2 linked regions of the Aliamphritea hakodatensis genome follow. The protein of the gene in region 2 binds, or shares a complex with, the protein of the main gene of each other region. Links are inferred from orthologs where the notes say so. Each region holds a gene or a part of one and is shown on either strand. Other genes may lie near its edges.

Region 1 (8,746 bases), 1.4 Mb from region 2 along the record:
GACGTTGGCGTGTAGCTCATTGTCAGCCAGATACCGGTTAACAGCTGGTTAACCAGAACCAATAAGGCCAGAGAGCCGAAGAAATACCAGAAGTTAAAGTTTTTCGGCGCGTAGTATTTCGCCAGGTGATCATCCCACATTGCAGTCAATGGGAAACGGTCGTCAATCCAGCCGATAAATCCTGGATTACCTTTATTTCGTGAGCCAGCCATTACACAGTCTCCGGATCAATACCAATGATTAACGCGTTGTCACTCTCATAATGATGAGGAGGAATAACCAGATTGGTTGGTGCAGGAGAAGCGTTAAACACGCGACCAGACAAATCAAAACGGGAACCGTGACAAGGGCAATAGAAACCACCTACCCAGTCAGGCCCCAGATCTGCAGGTGCCACTTCCGGACGATATGTCGGTGAACAGCCCAGGTGCGTACAGATACCTACCAGCACGGACAGATCTTCACGGATTGCACGGGCAGGCGTATGTGGAATATACGGTGGCTGCTGTGGCACATCAGAGTTAGGATCAGTCAGGTTACCCAGCGTAGCCAGGTCCTCAAGCGCCTTCGCACCACGACTTACAATCCACACCGGCTTGGCACGCCACTGGACAACAATCTGCTGGCCCGGTTCGATCTTGCTGACGTCTACTTTAACTGGAGCCCCCGCCGTTCTTGCTTTGGCACTGGGCGTCCATGAAGCCACGAACGGAACAGCAGCTCCTACAGCACCCACCGCTCCGACAACAGAGGTGGCACCGACTAGGAGACGTCGCCGTCCCTTATTCACGCCGTCATTACTCATTAAGACTTTCTCCCCTCACTCAACCTTTCTCCCCCGCTCATGCGGAAGTCGCCCGGTTGCTCGTAATGAATACCGATTTAACGGATTTTTAAAATGCGCCAAATATTAAAGAAAATCCCTGCTTCTTACAAGGTAATTCCACCGTAAAACGGCGTTTTTACCCCTACAGTTGACCTTGCACAAAGGATTGAAAAACAGGCACAAAAAAACGCCCGGACTGCAAGAGCCAGGGCGTTTTCCGGATGATACGAAAGTCGTATCGAAGCGATATTAACGCTTGGAGAACTGTGGACGCTTACGTGCTTTACGCAGACCCACTTTCTTACGCTCAACTTCACGTGCATCGCGGGTAACGAAACCGGCAGCACGCAGTTCTGGACGCAGAGTTTCATCGTAATCCATCAGTGCACGGGTAACACCGTGACGGATAGCACCGGCCTGACCGAAGCTACCACCACCTTTAACTGTTACGTAAACGTCGAATTTTTCAACGTTGTCAGTCAGTTCCAGAGGCTGCTTAACGATCATACGGGCAGTTTCACGACCAAAGTACTCTTCCAGAGTACGCTGGTTAACAGTGATCTTACCAGTACCCGGACGCAGGAATACGCGAGCGGTAGAAGATTTACGACGGCCAGTGCCGTAATACTGAGTAGTAGACATATTCAACTGCCCCTTAGATAGTCAGTTCTTGTGGCTGTTGAGCCGCATGCGGATGTTCTGCACCAGCGTACACTTTCATCTTAGTGTACATAGCACGACCCAGGGGACCTTTAGGCAGCATGCCTTTAACGGCCAGTTCGATAGTACGGGTTGGGTGAGTTTCAACCATCTTCTCGAAAGAAGTTTCCCGCAGACCGCCAGGGTAACCAGTGTGACGGTAGTAAGTTTTATCCTTACGCTTGTTACCGGTTACGTGAACTTTTTCAGCGTTAACAACAACGATGTAGTCACCGGTGTCAACGTGAGGGGTGTATTCAGGTTTGTGCTTGCCACGCAGACGGCGGGCAATTTCAGTAGCCAGACGACCCAGGGTTTTACCCTCAGCGTCTACAACATACCAATCGCGTTTTACCTCTGCAGGCTTTGCGCTAAATGTACTCATGATATTTTCGCCTTTACATCAGTCTGATCTTATTTACATAAGACCGACGACCTTATAATTATTGGTTGCCAGCCAGCCTGAGCTTCGCCGGCAACTTCATATAACCCTGTTATTCTGAACAGCTTTTAGCTGAACCCCATAACAAGAGGCGCGCATTATAAAGCAGCGGTTCCCATAAACCAACCCTGTTTAACACTTAATTTTACCGAATTGCCATTTATCCTCTTAAGCAATCAGGCTTTATGCTCCCGGGCCAGATATTCATGAGACTGCATCTCCAGCAAACGGCTCTGGGTACGGGCAATTTCAAACTCCAGTCCGCCCTGTGTATAGATTTCAGGTATGGACACTTCAGCGGAAATAATCAGCTTAACCCCGCTGTCGTAAAACTCATCGACCAGATTAATAAACCGACGTGCAGCATCATCATTGGCCCGTCCTAACTGCGGCACGTTACTTAACATCACTGCATGGAAAATCTTCGCCAGTTCAATATAGTCATTCTGGCTGCGCGGCCCCTCACACAGCTCAGAAAAATCAAACCAGACAACATCTTCACAACAGCGCCGCGATTTAATATCCCGGCCATTAATCTCCAGTACTTCGGCTTCCACCACCTCTTCCAGATCCGGTGCCAGATTTTCAAAACTGGTATTCAGGCTGATATCTGCCGCTTCATCCAGCGGGTAATGATAAAGTTCCGCCTGCTCAAGCGTACGCAAGCGGTAATCTACCCCACCGTCAACATTCAGTACATCGGTGTACTTATTCAGTAATTTAATGGCCGGAATGAAACGCTCACGCTGCAAGCCGTTTTCATACAACCCATCCGGAACAATGTTTGAAGTCGCCACCAGCGTCACGCCATTGGCAAACATCTGCTCCAATAACCCGCCCAGTATCATCGCGTCGGTGATATCCGTGACGAAAAACTCATCAAAGCAAATAATCTGGAACTCAGCCGCAAACTTCTTGCCGATCGTGACCAGCGGATCCTGAGTCCCGTCAAGTAACCGCAGCTCTTTATGAACCCGCTGCATAAAACGGTGAAAGTGCGTCCGCTCTTTGTTTTCGAAAGGCAGGCTGTCAAAAAACGTATCCATCAGATAGGTTTTGCCCCGGCCCACGCCGCCCCAGAAATACAGCCCCTGCACCGGCTCAACGGGCTGCTTATTAAACCGCCCGGTCAGACGCTGCAGCAAACCACCTTTTGGTTTTTCCTGCTGCGCCGCCACCATGTCATCATACAACCGCTGCAAATGCTTAACGGCCATTTCCTGGGCAGGATCGTAACTAAAACCTTCCCGCTTCAAATCAGCCTGATAGCGCTCCAAGGGGGTCATAACACTTCCAAATTATCAGTTTTATTAATCTGCGGGGGACTCTACATAGACACCGCTGACATTGCAACGCAACATAAACGCCCCTGATACTAAAGATGCTCACAGCATCCGCTAACAAAACACCGGACACAAAAAAGCCGGGCTGAATAACCCGGCTCTGTAATCAATATGCCTTTACTGCTGTAACTCATCCGGCGAATTCAGATTCTGCAGCTGCGCAGCCAGATCACTGACATCCACCTCGACAAAAGGGTGCTTACGCATCCAGCCCTGAACCCCACGACGCCCTTCTTTCAGCCAGTTATCCAGTGAATCAGCAAACTTAGTGGGAATAACCGCATGCAGAGGGTGCCACCAGTCTGCTTCAGACAAGACACAGATATGTCCCGGATGTTTCTGTGCCGCAGCCAGCAACCGGCCAACAATCTGTTCACTCAGTAACGGTGTATCGCAGGGCACCACCAGCAGATCATCCGTGTTACAGACCCGCAAAGCCGCCTGGATTCCCGCTAACGGGCCCTGAAAGTCTGCCAGCTCATCAGCAACGGTCAGATCCGCCAGCTCCGAGTAACGCGGGATATTTCTGTTACAGCTAATCAACAGCGTTGAAACCTCCGGGCGCAGCAACTGTACCGCATATTCAACCATCGGACGCTGGCGGAACTCTACCCAGCCTTTGTCCTGCCCACCCATGCGCTGACCCTGCCCACCGGCCAGTACCAGCCCGGTAACATCCGGCGATGATAACTCAGCCATGACTTAACCGCCTGTTACCGGAGGAAACAACCCCAGCTCGTCACCCTCACTCAGCTTGGTATCCAGTGACACCAGTTCCTGATTTACGGAGCACAACAGATCCGCATTATTCAGAACCTCATCCCAGACATCGCCACGCTGACGCAGTAACAGGACTACATCAGCAACAGAACACGCGTCATCACAGGTCACTTCTGTACGCTCAACCCCAAGAGTTTCACGGATAGAAGCAAAAAACAGCACATTGATCATTCAGTTATCCAACTATTATTTCGACGGTTAACCCGAAATATACTACCTAATTCAACACTTCGCTCAGAGGAATAAAGTCATAAAGCTGACCTTCTGCAACCTGAGTGTCACACGGCACCACCAGGAAGCCCGCCGCACTGGCGGCTGAACTCAGAATACCGGAGCTCTGATCCCTGCTCATACACGCCTTACCCGCCTCAAGCTCCACGCGCAGATATTCCTGACGTGAAATGGCTTTAGTCCGGCTAAAGCCCGCCGGAACCCTGAATACCTGCGGCATATATTCGCCAGCCCCCTGGGACTTCAGCAAATAAGGCCGGACTAAAATTGCGAAGGTAACAAATACCGACGCCGGATTACCCGGCAGGCCGATAAACGGCGTACCGCTAACCTCGCCAAACGCCAGTGGCTTTCCGGGCTTGATCGCCATTTTCCAAAGATTCAGCTTACCCAGCTTTTCCACTGCAGCTTTAACATGATCTTCTTCGCCAACCGAAACACCGCCACTGCTGATGATACAGTCAGCCTGTTCGGCCGCTTTTAGCAAGGACTCTTCTGTCGCTTCAAAGGTGTCATCCACTGTACCAAGGTCAAGCACATTAAGCCCAAGCCCCTGTAGCAGACCTTTAAGGGTAAACAGATTAGAATTATAAATTTGCCCCGGCTGCAAAGGATTACCCGGCATAACCAGTTCATCACCCGTGGTCAGAATCGCAACCGTCAGCGGCTGGCGCACCTTAACCCGGGCAACGCCCACAGATGCCAGCACCCCCAGATGAGCAGCCAGCAAACGCACACCGGATTGCATCACTACCTGACCGGCAGCAATATCCTGCCCTTTCGGACGCACATTCGCACCGGACTTAACCGGCCGGCTGAATTCAACCCAGGCACCTTTTTCATCTTCACCGCTGACGGTGTTTTCCTGCATTTCTACCGCATCAGCGCCCGGAGGAATTTCTGAACCCGTAAAGATACGTGCCGCCGTCCCCGCGTCCAGCGGTTGCGGCGCTGTTCCCGCCGGAATACGCTGAGAAATATACAGCCGCTTGCCGGCACTGAGGTCCGCAGCAGACAGCGCGTAACCGTCCATTGCGCTGTTATCCTGAGGCGGCACGTCTACGGAAGAATAGACATCTTCCGCCAGCACCATTCCCAGGGCATCCTCAGTGGCCACCTCAGTACACTTCTCGCTCACTCTGGCCAGATCGAGCATAGCACTGAGCGCATCAGCCACAGGCATTAATGCCTGTTGCTGAGAGTCACATCCGCAACTGCTCATCCCCGGCTCCCACAGGCAGTGTCCACCGGCCCGGTCATGACCATCTCGACAAAATTACAGGGACGGTGACGGGCATCCACCTGTTCACGGATAATATTATTCCAGGCTGTTTTACAGGCACCGGTTGATCCCGGCATACAGAAAATGACCGTACGGTTAGCAATACCGGCAAAGGCGCGGGACTGAACAGTAGAGGTACCAATTTCCTGATAAGAAATCTGCCGGAACAACTCACCAAAGCCTTCAACATGCTTATCAAACAGCGGTTTCATTGCCTCAGGCGTTGAATCTCTCAGAGTAAAGCCTGTGCCGCCGGTTACCAGAATTGCATGAATATTATCATCTGCAATCCAGGACGAAGCCACCGCCCTTAACTTATAGACATCATCAATACAGATCGTACGGGTCGCCAACTGATGACCAGCCTCTGTCAGCCCGGCAACCAAAGCATCACCGGAAGTATCATTTTCCGGGGTACGGGTGTCAGATACAGTTAAAACCGCAATATTTAAAGGCTGAAACGGAACGCCTTGCTTAGCATGACCCATGACTAAATCTCCGATCTGAATTAAAAGCCCGGCTAAATTATTGTATGCCTGCCATCCAGGCAAGCTTTATTTCGCAATCCTATACAGGGAATGCCAATCCACTGACCTAAGTTAATTTTTTCACTGCCGCACAACAGTAAACTTTAGCACTCTCGCGGGGCCGCTATAAGCAACGGCAAAGATCCGGGCAATCTGCTAGAATATTTGTGCTACAAATTTGCCTATGGAAAGGCCTTCCCCGCCAGAAGGGAAGAGAAAACAAATACACGGAGGTAACCGCAATGACATCCCGTATACAGGCTAACCGCCATACACAGGAACTTGAGAACATCGAACGCCTGCTTTCCCGCATTGCCCGGGACATTGAACGGGAGCTACTCGCCAGCGACCAGCAAACCTACAGACCCATTCTGATGACACTGGCGGATAAAGAACAATCCGACAAAGAAGTCCCCCCCGCGCCCAGACGCGATTTAAAAAGCGCCGTTTGAAAAAAGGGCCTATGGTCACCAAAACTAAACCGATATACTTGCGCTTATATAATGTTTGCAAAATGCCGGCGATGACTTCACCGGCCAGCAACACCGCTGTATCAACACCTGTTAACTGAGAGCTACTCACATCATGACAACTGTCCGAAAAGCTATCATCCCGGTTGCCGGCCTCGGCACCCGGGTACTGCCCGCCTCCAAAGCAATTCCTAAAGAAATGCTGCCAGTTGTGGACAAGCCGGTCATCCAGCATGTTGTCGAAGAAGCGGTCGCCGCCGGCATCAAAGAGATCATTCTCGTCACCCGCGCAGGCAAATCGGCCATTGAAGATCATTTCGACAGCCATTACGAACTTGAAGCCGAGCTCAGCCGTAAAAATAAGACCGCGCTGCTGGACGCTATTTCCAATATTATCCCTGATGACGTCACCATTCAGTCAGTCCGCCAGTCCCGCGCACTGGGCCTGGGTCACGCTGTTCAGTGCGCCGCCAGCATGATTAACAACGAACCTTTCGCGGTCATTCTGCCGGACGTTCTGGTCAATAATTTTGCACAGCCCGAAAACGATCTTGCCTGTATGATAAAAGCCTTTGAGGCAGGTAAAGCGGCACAGATTATGGTTGAAACCGTGCCGGCAGACAAAGTCAGCCTGTACGGCATTGCCGACTGCCAGCAGATCACCCCGGAAGCAGGCCAGTCTACACCGGTAGTACGCTTTGTAGAAAAACCGGCCGCCGATGAAGCCCCTTCTGACCTGGCGGTTGTTGGCCGCTATATTTTACCGGCCCGTATTATGGAGCTGCTTGCCACCACCAAACCGGGTGCCGGCAATGAAATTCAGCTGACAGATGCCATGGACGCCCTGCTGGAAGAAGCCACCATGGAAGCCTACAGGATGCAGGGAAAAACCTATGACTGCGGCAACAAAACAGGTTTTTTACAGGCAAATATTGCCTACGGGCTGCAACATCCGGAAACCTCAGCAGAACTGATGACATTTATTGGCCAACTGAATAAATAATGATGAGCATAACCTCAAGCGCTGCCTGGCAAGCCTTGCAGACACACGCCGAACAGGTAAAACAAACACATATTAAAGATATGTTTGCGCAACAGCCGGCACGCTTTTCTGAGTTAAGCTTTCAGACAGAACACTTACTGCTGGACCTGTCAAAACAGCGCTTTCAGCTAACAACGGTTGATTTACTGGTCCGGCTGGCAACAGCCCAACAACTGCCCACCAAAATACAAGCGATGTTTGACGGGGCCATTCTGAATCCTTCAGAAAACCGCCCGGCACTGCACAGCGCCCTGCGTCAGCCCCGGGATAAATCACTGGCTCTCGGTGACACAGATGTCATCGCTGATGTACACCACTCACTGGATGCAATGGAACAGCTGGTAAAGCGCATTCACCGGCGTCAGTGGCGCGGTTATGATGGCAGTCCGATCCAAAACGTTGTCAACATCGGTGTTGGCGGCTCAGATCTGGGACCGCTGATGTGCTGCAAAGCACTCTCTGAATGGGTACCCGAAGAAGCCCGGCAACTGAACATCCATTTCGTTTCATCCATGGATGGCAGCCAGCTGGAACGCCTGCTGCATCAGCTTGATCCGGCTTCTACATTATTTATTATTTCGTCCAAGTCATTTTCTACAATAGACACCCTCGCCAATGCCAAAACCGCCCGGGAGTGGCTGATCAACGCCAGCGGCGCACCTGCTGAGATTATCAATCAACATCACTTTATAGGCGTCACCAGCAAAGCGGAAAAAGCAGCAAGCTGGGGCATTCCTCTGGCCAACCAGCTGCATTTCTGGGACTGGACCGGCGGCCGCTATTCATTATGGTCCGTGATCGGCTTTCCGATTGCACTCCACATTGGCATGGAAAACTTCCACCGGTTACTGGCCGGCGCCCACCAAATGGACGAACACTTCCGGACAACCGAGCTCTCTGACAATCTGCCCGTATTACTGGCACTGACAGACATCTGGAACATTAACTTTCTGGATATACATGCTCACGCCATCCTGCCTTATGACGGTCGCCTGTCGCACCTGCCGGCCTACCTTGAACAGCTGGAAATGGAAAGCAATGGCAAGAACGTCAGCCTGGACGGTCAGGTAACAGATTACCGTACCTGTCCGATTTTGTGGGGTG
Region 2 (8,705 bases):
ACCCGCAGCGCATTATCGGTGTACGTGATCTCATGATGTTCTTCGAAGCGGCTGCGCAGCCCCTGCAGGATACGGTAAGTATCATCGACAGACGGCTCAAGCACATCCACCTTCTGGAAGCGGCGCGCCAGAGCACGGTCTTTTTCAAAGATGCCGCGGAATTCCTGAAAAGTGGTCGAGCCGATACAGCGTAACTGACCGGAGCTCAGCAGCGGCTTAAGCAGATTAGAGGCATCCATTGAGCCACCGGAAGCAGCACCCGCCCCGATGATGGTATGGATCTCGTCAATAAACAGGATCGCGTGGTCCAGCTTACGGATTTCATTCAGCAGACCCTTAAGGCGTTTCTCAAAATCACCGCGGTACTTGGTACCGGCCAGCAATGCGCCAAGATCAAGGGAATACACTGTGCTCTCGGATATCACTTCGGGAACAGAACCCTCGATGATCAGCTTTGCCAGGCCTTCCGCAATGGCTGTCTTACCCACCCCGGCTTCACCCACCAGCAGCGGGTTATTTTTACGGCGCCGGGAAAGGATCTGCACCACCCGCTCAACTTCATCATCACGGCCAACCAGCGGATCGATATTACCCGCTTCCGCCTCTTTATTAAGATTCACCGCATAATTGGCCAGCGGGCTCTTATCTTTCTCGGTGGAAGGGCTGGCTTCACTCAGATCATCCAGTGCGGCCGGCTCTTCTGAATCTGAAACCTTGGAAATCCCGTGGGAGATATAATTAACAATATCAATGCGCTCAATGCCCTGCTGCTGCAGCACATACACCGCCTGACTTTCCTGTTCACTGAAGATTGCCACCAGCACATTGGCGCCGGTTACTTCAGATTTACCGGAGGACTGTACATGGAACACCGCCCGCTGCAGCACACGCTGAAAACCGAGCGTGGGCTGTGTTTCAAGATCCGGGATATTGTCCGGCAGTAAAGGCGTAGTGTCCTCAATAAAAGAGGCCAGTGAGACCCTTAACTTATCAACGTCAACACCACATGCCTGTAATACAGAATGGGCCTCTGAATTATCTAACAAAGCCAGCAACAGATGCTCAACCGTCATAAATTCATGACGTTTTGCACGAGCACTATTAAAAGCCACACTCAGCGTATCTTCTAACTCTTTATTCAACATAATAATCGCTCCGCTACGCTTGCTCGACTTCACACAGCAACGGGTGCTTACTCTCCTTAGCGTACTGATTCACCTGAGTTGCTTTTGTTTCTGCGACATCCCGGGTATACACACCGCACACAGCTTTACCCTTAGTATGGACCGTTAACATAACTTGTGTGGCTTTTTCTTGATTCATAGAGAAAAAAACCATTAGTATTTCCACCACAAAGTCCATAGGGGTATAGTCATCGTTCATCAATAGTACTTGGTACATTGAAGGACGTTTTAGTTCAGGCTTTGCAACTTCTTCGACTACGCCGGTACCATGATCATGTGGATCCTGATCGTCGGCAGAACAACGGATTGTTGTTTGTAAATGACGCATATCACATTTCACAATTTTTACCAATTTTTATATCTCATAATGGGGAGTGTTGTAATGCTCGTCTAAGTCCGAAGAATGTTATAATTTTTTTTGCAGGAGGAATAATAAATTTGTTGTATCGGTAGTCCCTGCGAGACATTTTCAGAAACATGGAAGCACCTCAGCTGTAGTACATTGTATCAACAGAGGTCGTTCAGTTAACAGACCCACGGAGCTTAGGGTCGCAGTTTTAATCGGAAATTGGGGGACACCAATGTACACAGGGAAAGTCAAGTGGTTCAATAACGCCAAAGGCTTTGGATTTATTATATCGCAAGAACATGATGAAGACTTATTTGCTCACTATTCGGTAATTCTTATCGATGGCTATAAAAGCTTAAAAGCTGGCCAGGAAGTGAGCTTTGAGACGACACCGGGCCCTAAGGGTATCCACGCGATCAACATCAAACCTATTGAAGTTACGGCACTGGAAGAAGCGGAAAGTTCATAAGCAACTTCTAACCACTTCAAACGATAAAAGGCAGCTTACGCTGCCTTTTTTGTATCTCTCACACACAAACTGAACGCCCCTGCCCTCAGCCCATATGCTGAATAATCGCCTCCCCGAAACCCGAACTGGACACCTTTGTAGCCCCATCCATCAGACGCTCAAAATCATAGGTAACCGTTTTCGCAGCAATCGCACCGTCCATCCCTTTAATGATCAGGTCGGCCGCTTCAAGCCAGCCAAGATGACGCAGCATCATTTCGGCAGACAATATAATCGAGCCGGGATTGACCATATCTTTACCGGCATATTTAGGTGCTGTGCCGTGGGTCGCCTCAAAAATAGCCACGCGGTCCGATAAGTTAGCACCGGGCGCAATACCTATACCGCCCACCTCCGCAGCCAGCGCATCAGACAGATAATCACCGTTCAGATTCAGCGTGGCGACCACATCATACTCAGCCGGCCTGAGCAGTATCTGCTGTAACATCGCGTCTGCAATGACATCCTTGACGACAATTTCTCGCCCGCTGTCCGGATTCCTGAAGCTCATCCAGGGGCCGCCGTCCATCAGCTGCGCACCAAACTCATCTTTTGCCAGCTCATACCCCCATTCCTTAAAGGCACCTTCGGTAAACTTCATGATGTTACCTTTATGAACCAGTGTAAGAGACCGGCGGTCATTATCCACGCAATACTGCAACGCCTTACGCACCAGACGCTTAGTCCCCTCTTCTGATACCGGCTTAATACCGATACCGCACATCTGATCAAAACGGATTTTTGTGACGCCCATTTCCTGCTGCAGAAAGTCAATTACCTTCTGCGCTTCAGCTGTGCCCGCCTGCCACTCGATCCCGGCATAAATATCTTCAGAATTCTCCCGATAAATCACCATATCAACGTCACCGGGATTCACAACAGGACTGGGTACCCCCTGAAACCAGCGCACCGGACGCTGGCATACATACAGATCCAACTCCTGACGCAGGGCAACATTCAGAGAACGGATCCCTCCGCCGACAGGGGTCGTCAGCGGCCCTTTAATGCCCACTGCAAAATCTTTAAATGCCTGCAACGTTTCATCCGGCAACCAGGTATCCTGATCATAGACCTGCGTTGCCTTCTCGCCGGCATACACTTCCATCCAGGCTATTTTCCTGCTGCCACCGTAAGCCTGTTTTATCGCAGCATCGACCACATCAATCATGACCGGTGATACATCCATCCCGATTCCGTCGCCTTCGATATACGGAATCACCGGCCGGTCTGGCACCTGAATCAGGTTGTCACCGGTAAATGTTATTTTCTCACCCTCGGGAACACGAATATGTTGGTATGCCATAGCTTACTCCACGTATACTTACGTCCGGAAAATTCTGAGTACGGGTCAGAGCCGTCAATCCATAAGCTTCGGCACAGAAGAATACGGAATCCAGCTTCCGTCCAGTCAGATTTAAATATAGTTTTCAGGTCACCGTCCTACAAATGTCCAACGTCATACTTTTTAATAAGCCCTTTCAGGTACTCACCCAGTTTACTGACAATGAAGGACGGGCCACCCTGGCTGACTTTATCCGCCAGCCCGGTGTTTATGCCGCCGGACGCCTTGATTACGACTCTGAAGGCTTATTAATACTCACCGACGACGGTCAGTTACAGCACCAGCTTGCCAACCCCAAATTTAAGATGGCCAAAACCTACTGGGCTCAGGTCGAAGGCGAAATTGACGAAAACGCCCTGAAAAAACTGCGCGAAGGCGTAGAACTGAAGGACGGCAAAACCCGGCCAGCAAAGGCAAGACACATTAACGAACCGGATGTCTGGCCCCGTAATCCACCTATCCGTGAACGTAAAAACAAGCCGACCAGCTGGCTTGAACTGACCATCAGTGAAGGCAAAAACCGACAGGTCAGGCGCATGACCGCGGCTGTCGGCTTCCCGACACTGCGACTGATCAGAGCAAGTATTGGTGATTGGAAACTGGACTCTCTGAAGCCCGGCGAAAGCCGGTCAGAAACGGTCTTTTTACCCGCCACCACAACAGACAAACCAAATCGGCGGCCACCGGCAAAACGCAGTAACGGGGGACAAAAAACAGGGCATACCGCACATAAAAAGCCCGGCAACAGAGCCGGGCGCAGACAAACTAAAAAATAAACATTTCCGGGTGCTTATGTATCCCAGGAATCTGCGCGCGCCAGGTCACTGTCCTTTGCAGCCACCCAGTTCTCACCCTGCTCAGTAATCTCTTTCTTCCAGAATGGCGCGTCGCGCTTCAGGTAATCCATAATGAACTGTGCTGCTGCAAAACCGGCAACACGGTGAGGACTTGCCACACCCACAAAGACAATATTGTCATTCAGCGCCAGCCGGCCAACACGGTGAACAATCACAATCGGACCCAGATCCCAGCGCTCCCGTGCCTGCAATGCAATTTTTTCCAGAGACTTTTCGGTCATCCCGGGGTAATGCTCAAGCTCCATTGCTACCAGCCCGGGTCCGGACGCCATTTCCCGGACAATGCCGGTAAAGGTAACAATCGCACCATGACTACCATCATCGTCCCGGATTAAGGCATTTAAACCACTGATATCGAAATCTTCCTGCTGAACTTTGATGATATTGCTGACCACCTGAAACTCCGTACCACAAACACAAAAATGACTATTTAAAACTCAGGAAAAGCATGACCAGAAATGCTAAGGTTGTCCACCTAAAAAGTCATAACCGATATGGATATTTTACACCCATGCGCTGGACTCCACACGCCACCGTTGCCACCATCGTAGAAGATAACGGACGTTTCCTGTTTGTTGAAGAACACTCCCCCACCCTGAACAGGCTGGTGATCAATCAGCCGGCAGGCCATCTGGAAGCCAACGAAAGCTTTACTGAAGCGGCCCGGCGAGAAACCCTGGAAGAAACCGGCTGGCATGTGGAACCCGAAGCACTTCTGGGCATGTACGTTTATAAAGCACCGGGGAACGGCACGGTATATCACCGCTTTACCTTTATTGCCCGGGCGATTTCAGAACAGCCGGATGCTGAACTGGATACCGGCATAGAGCGCGCCTTATGGCTGACCTACGATGAACTGATCGCCCGCAAGGGTGACCTGCGCAGCCCGACAGTTCTGCAATGCCTTGATGACTATCTGAAAGGTCAGCGTTACCCGCTGAACTTTATTCATGATTAAGCTTTAATATTGCCAGCCGCATCCCCATATTAGAAATTTGCACACAGCCATTACGAGCCAGTATTTTTTATGAGTAATAACGCCACTACCAAAGTCATTGTCGGCATGTCCGGCGGTGTTGATTCATCTGTTTCCGCTCTGCTTCTGCAGCAACAGGGCTATCAGGTTGAAGGCCTGTTCATGAAAAACTGGGATGAAGATGACGGCACCGATTACTGTACCGCCATGGATGACCTGGCTGACGCACAGGCGGTTTGCGATAAACTGGGCCTCACCCTGCACACGGCAAACTTTGCTGCTGAGTACTGGGACAACGTCTTCGAGCATTTTCTTGAAGAATACAAGGCCGGTCGCACCCCCAACCCGGACATTCTGTGTAACCGTGAGATCAAGTTTAAAGCCTTCCTTGAATATGCCCAGACCCTGGGAGCCGACAAAATTGCAACCGGCCACTATGTACGCCGCAGCGATATCAATGGGCACGCCTGCCTGCTGAAAGGTCTGGATAATAACAAGGATCAGAGCTACTTCCTGCATCAGGTAGGCAGCGAAGAGCTGGCAATGACCCTGTTCCCTGTCGGTGAACTTGAAAAGCCGGAAGTACGCCGCCTGGCTGAAGAACATGACCTGGTTACCCACAACAAAAAAGACAGTACCGGCATTTGCTTTATCGGCGAGCGCCGCTTCAGCGACTTCCTGAAACAGTACCTGCCGGCACAACCGGGCGACATCCAAACCCCGGATGGTGATGTGATTGGCCAGCACCAGGGGCTGATGTATCACACCATCGGTCAGCGTCAGGGGCTGGGCATCGGCGGCCTGAAAGATTATCCGGAAATTCCGTGGTTTGTTGCCGAAAAAGATCTGGAACGAAATGTACTGGTCGCCGTACAGGGCACCTCCCACGAACGGCTGTTCAGTGACTGGCTCAGCGCCAGTGACATTTTCTGGATCTCCGAAGCACCGGCTGAACTGCCGGTACGCTGTAAAGCAAAAGTCCGTTATCGTCAGGATGATCAGGCCTGCACCATTGAAGCCGGAGAAAAGGGTGGCTACCTTATCCGCTTTGACGAACCACAGCGCGCCGTCACACCCGGCCAGTCCGTTGTTTTTTACGCTGAAGAAGTGTGCATTGGCGGCGGCGTCATTGAAACTACCGGTAAGCGAGGCTAGACACATCATGTCACAGGCAACACATAATCAGGCAATTGCACTGGCAGGGCTGTTCCAGGCTGCCAGCCTGGTCGAACAGATCGCAACCCGGGGTATGGTGCAGCAAAGCAATCTGGAAACCTGTATTCGCAGCGTATTCGTCACCAATCCGGACAGCACTGCAGAAATCTACGGCGGCGAACGCGCCCTGCCGGTCAGCCTCGGTACGGGATTCCGTCACCTGCAGGAACTGATCGACAAAGACCGCTCCAAGCAGAATCAGGATGTCATCCGCTACGCCCTCAGCCTGTTGCACCTGGAAAAGAAGCTCAATAAACAACCTGAGCTTTTCAATACCATTGCTGAGCGGCTACTGAAAATCGAACAGCAGGCGAAATACTTTAATGATCAGGAAAACCTGATTGATAACGCAGCGACTCTGACACACCCGACGATCATTGCCAATCTGGCGAGCCTCTATCAGGACACCCTCAGCACCTTTAAATTCCGCATTCAGGTAACCGGTGAACCCCGTCATCTGCAAAATGCGGAAAACGCTGACAAGATTCGGGCCTTACTGCTGGCAGGTATCCGTGCAGCGGTGCTGTGGCGTCAGAGTGGCGGCAAGCGTTGGCAGTTACTGTTCTTCAAGTCCCGCATTCGCCCGGCCATTACTGACATCACCGGACGCTGAAGAGGCAACATAAAACGTGTTTCTGCAACTTATGAATGTGTAAAAAGACGCCGGGCGGATTTTCCTCTCCCGGCGTTTTCGCTATAATTCGCCCTCAAAATTTAATTCATCAGGTAATGCCTCGTTATGGATCTCTCTTCTTTAACTGCTATTTCCCCCGTCGACGGCCGCTACGGCAGCAAAACAGCTGACCTGCGTCCGGTATTCAGCGAATTCGGTCTGATCAGAGCCCGTGTTGAAGTGGAAGTACGCTGGCTGCAGAAACTGGCCGCTCACCCACAAATCACTGAAGTACCGGCATTAAGCGATGCTGCCAACGCCGTGCTTAACCAACTGGTTGACAACTTTGGCGAAACTGAAGCTAACCGCGTTAAAGAAATCGAACGTACCACCAACCACGACGTTAAAGCGGTTGAATACCTGATCAAAGAACGTATTCAGGACAACGCCGAACTGGCTGCTGTCAGCGAATTCGTTCACTTTGCCTGCACCTCTGAAGACATTAACAACCTGTCTCACGCACTGATGCTGAAACAGGGCCAGGCGGTTATGCTGCCGCTGATGCAACAGGTCACTGACGAAATCGCAAAGCTGGGCCGCGATTTTGCAGAACAGCCAATGCTGTCCCGCACCCACGGCCAGACGGCGTCACCAACCACCGTTGGTAAAGAAATGGCAAACGTGGCTTACCGTCTGCAGCGCCAGATTAAACAGCTGAAAAATGCTGAACTGCTGGGTAAAATTAACGGCGCAGTAGGTAACTACAACGCGCACCTGTCTGCTTACCCTGATGTTGACTGGGCGCAGAACGCACAGGAATTTGTAGAAAGCCTGGGCCTGAGCTTCAACCCTTACACCACTCAGATCGAACCGCATGATTACATTGCTGAAATGTTCGATGCTGTCTGCCGCTTCAACACCATCATCATCGATTTCGACCGGGATGTATGGGGTTACATTTCACAGGGTTATTTCAAGCAGAAGACCATTGCCGGTGAAGTCGGCTCATCTACCATGCCCCACAAGGTTAACCCGATCGACTTCGAAAATTCTGAAGGCAACCTGGGTATCGCCAATGCCATCATGCAGCACCTGGCTGCCAAACTGCCAATCTCCCGCTGGCAGCGCGACCTGACTGACTCCACCGTACTGCGTAACATGGGTGTAGGCTTTGGTTACAGCATGATCGCTTATCAGGCCAGCCTGAAAGGCATCAGCAAGCTGGAACTGAATGCAGCCCGCCTGAACGACGATCTGGAAAATGCCTGGGAAGTACTGGCCGAGCCGATTCAGACGGTAATGCGTCGTTACGGCATCGAAGAACCGTATGAAAAGCTCAAGGCACTGACCCGTGGCCAGACCATGAATAAACAGACCATCCAGACATTTATTGATACGCTGGAAATGCCACAGAGCGCTAAGGATGAACTGAAGGAGCTGACGCCGCACAGCTACATCGGTAACGCACCGGCTCAGGCTAAAGCCATCTGAGCTTTCTCTGTGGATGCAACAGCGCATCGCGCATAAAAAAGCAGGGTTAACACCCTGCTTTTTTGTTTCAGCCCTGACAGAAAAGATCCCTGCCCGCTAAAAGAAATACCTGACTGCCAGTAACAACTGCCGTTCTTCACGGTCAGCCGGTTCACCGGAATACACACGCC

Evidence for each region.
Region 1: the proteins of PCI15_RS12755 (region 2) and PCI15_RS06400 are in contact, whole or in part, in a crystal structure (PDB 1FMA), measured with the Escherichia coli proteins. The link is inferred for Aliamphritea hakodatensis from one-to-one orthologs.

The regions. Positions count from the first base shown.
Region 1 is NZ_AP025281.1:1,403,715-1,412,460, reverse strand. The notes cover bases 2,638-5,593. They hold PCI15_RS06400 (MoaD/ThiS family protein), read right to left. Parts: upstream 4,262-5,593; coding sequence 4,013-4,261; downstream 2,638-4,012. Other genes in these bases: moaB (molybdenum cofactor biosynthesis protein B), read right to left, coding at 5,540-5,593; PCI15_RS06395 (molybdopterin molybdotransferase MoeA), read right to left, coding at 4,308-5,543; mobA (molybdenum cofactor guanylyltransferase MobA), read right to left, coding at 3,428-4,009; zapE (cell division protein ZapE), read right to left, coding at 2,638-3,253. Outside these bases: PCI15_RS06430 (cytochrome b), read right to left, coding at 1-212; petA (ubiquinol-cytochrome c reductase iron-sulfur subunit), read right to left, coding at 212-805; rpsI (30S ribosomal protein S9), read right to left, coding at 1,076-1,468; rplM (50S ribosomal protein L13), read right to left, coding at 1,482-1,910; more of zapE, read right to left, coding at 2,144-2,637; more of moaB, read right to left, coding at 5,594-6,091; PCI15_RS06385 (hypothetical protein), read left to right, coding at 6,373-6,582; UTP--glucose-1-phosphate uridylyltransferase GalU, read left to right, coding at 6,716-7,603; pgi (glucose-6-phosphate isomerase), read left to right, coding at 7,606-8,746. UniProt on the Escherichia coli protein: Involved in sulfur transfer in the conversion of molybdopterin precursor Z to molybdopterin.
Region 2 is NZ_AP025281.1:2,754,964-2,763,668, forward strand. What follows is about bases 2,905-5,819. They hold PCI15_RS12755 (molybdenum cofactor biosynthesis protein MoaE), read right to left. Parts: upstream 4,636-5,819; coding sequence 4,174-4,635; downstream 2,905-4,173. Other genes in these bases: icd (NADP-dependent isocitrate dehydrogenase), read right to left, coding at 2,905-3,344; PCI15_RS12750 (rRNA large subunit pseudouridine synthase E), read left to right, coding at 3,488-4,159; PCI15_RS12760 (NUDIX hydrolase), read left to right, coding at 4,752-5,198; mnmA (tRNA 2-thiouridine(34) synthase MnmA), read left to right, coding at 5,268-5,819. Outside these bases: ATP-dependent Clp protease ATP-binding subunit ClpA, read right to left, coding at 1-1,145; ATP-dependent Clp protease adapter ClpS, read right to left, coding at 1,159-1,512; PCI15_RS12740 (cold shock domain-containing protein), read left to right, coding at 1,766-2,002; more of icd, read right to left, coding at 2,088-2,904; more of mnmA, read left to right, coding at 5,820-6,371; high frequency lysogenization protein HflD, read left to right, coding at 6,379-7,044; purB (adenylosuccinate lyase), read left to right, coding at 7,171-8,535; PCI15_RS12780 (hypothetical protein), read right to left, coding at 8,632-8,705. UniProt on the Escherichia coli protein: Converts molybdopterin precursor Z to molybdopterin. This requires the incorporation of two sulfur atoms into precursor Z to generate a dithiolene group. The sulfur is provided by MoaD.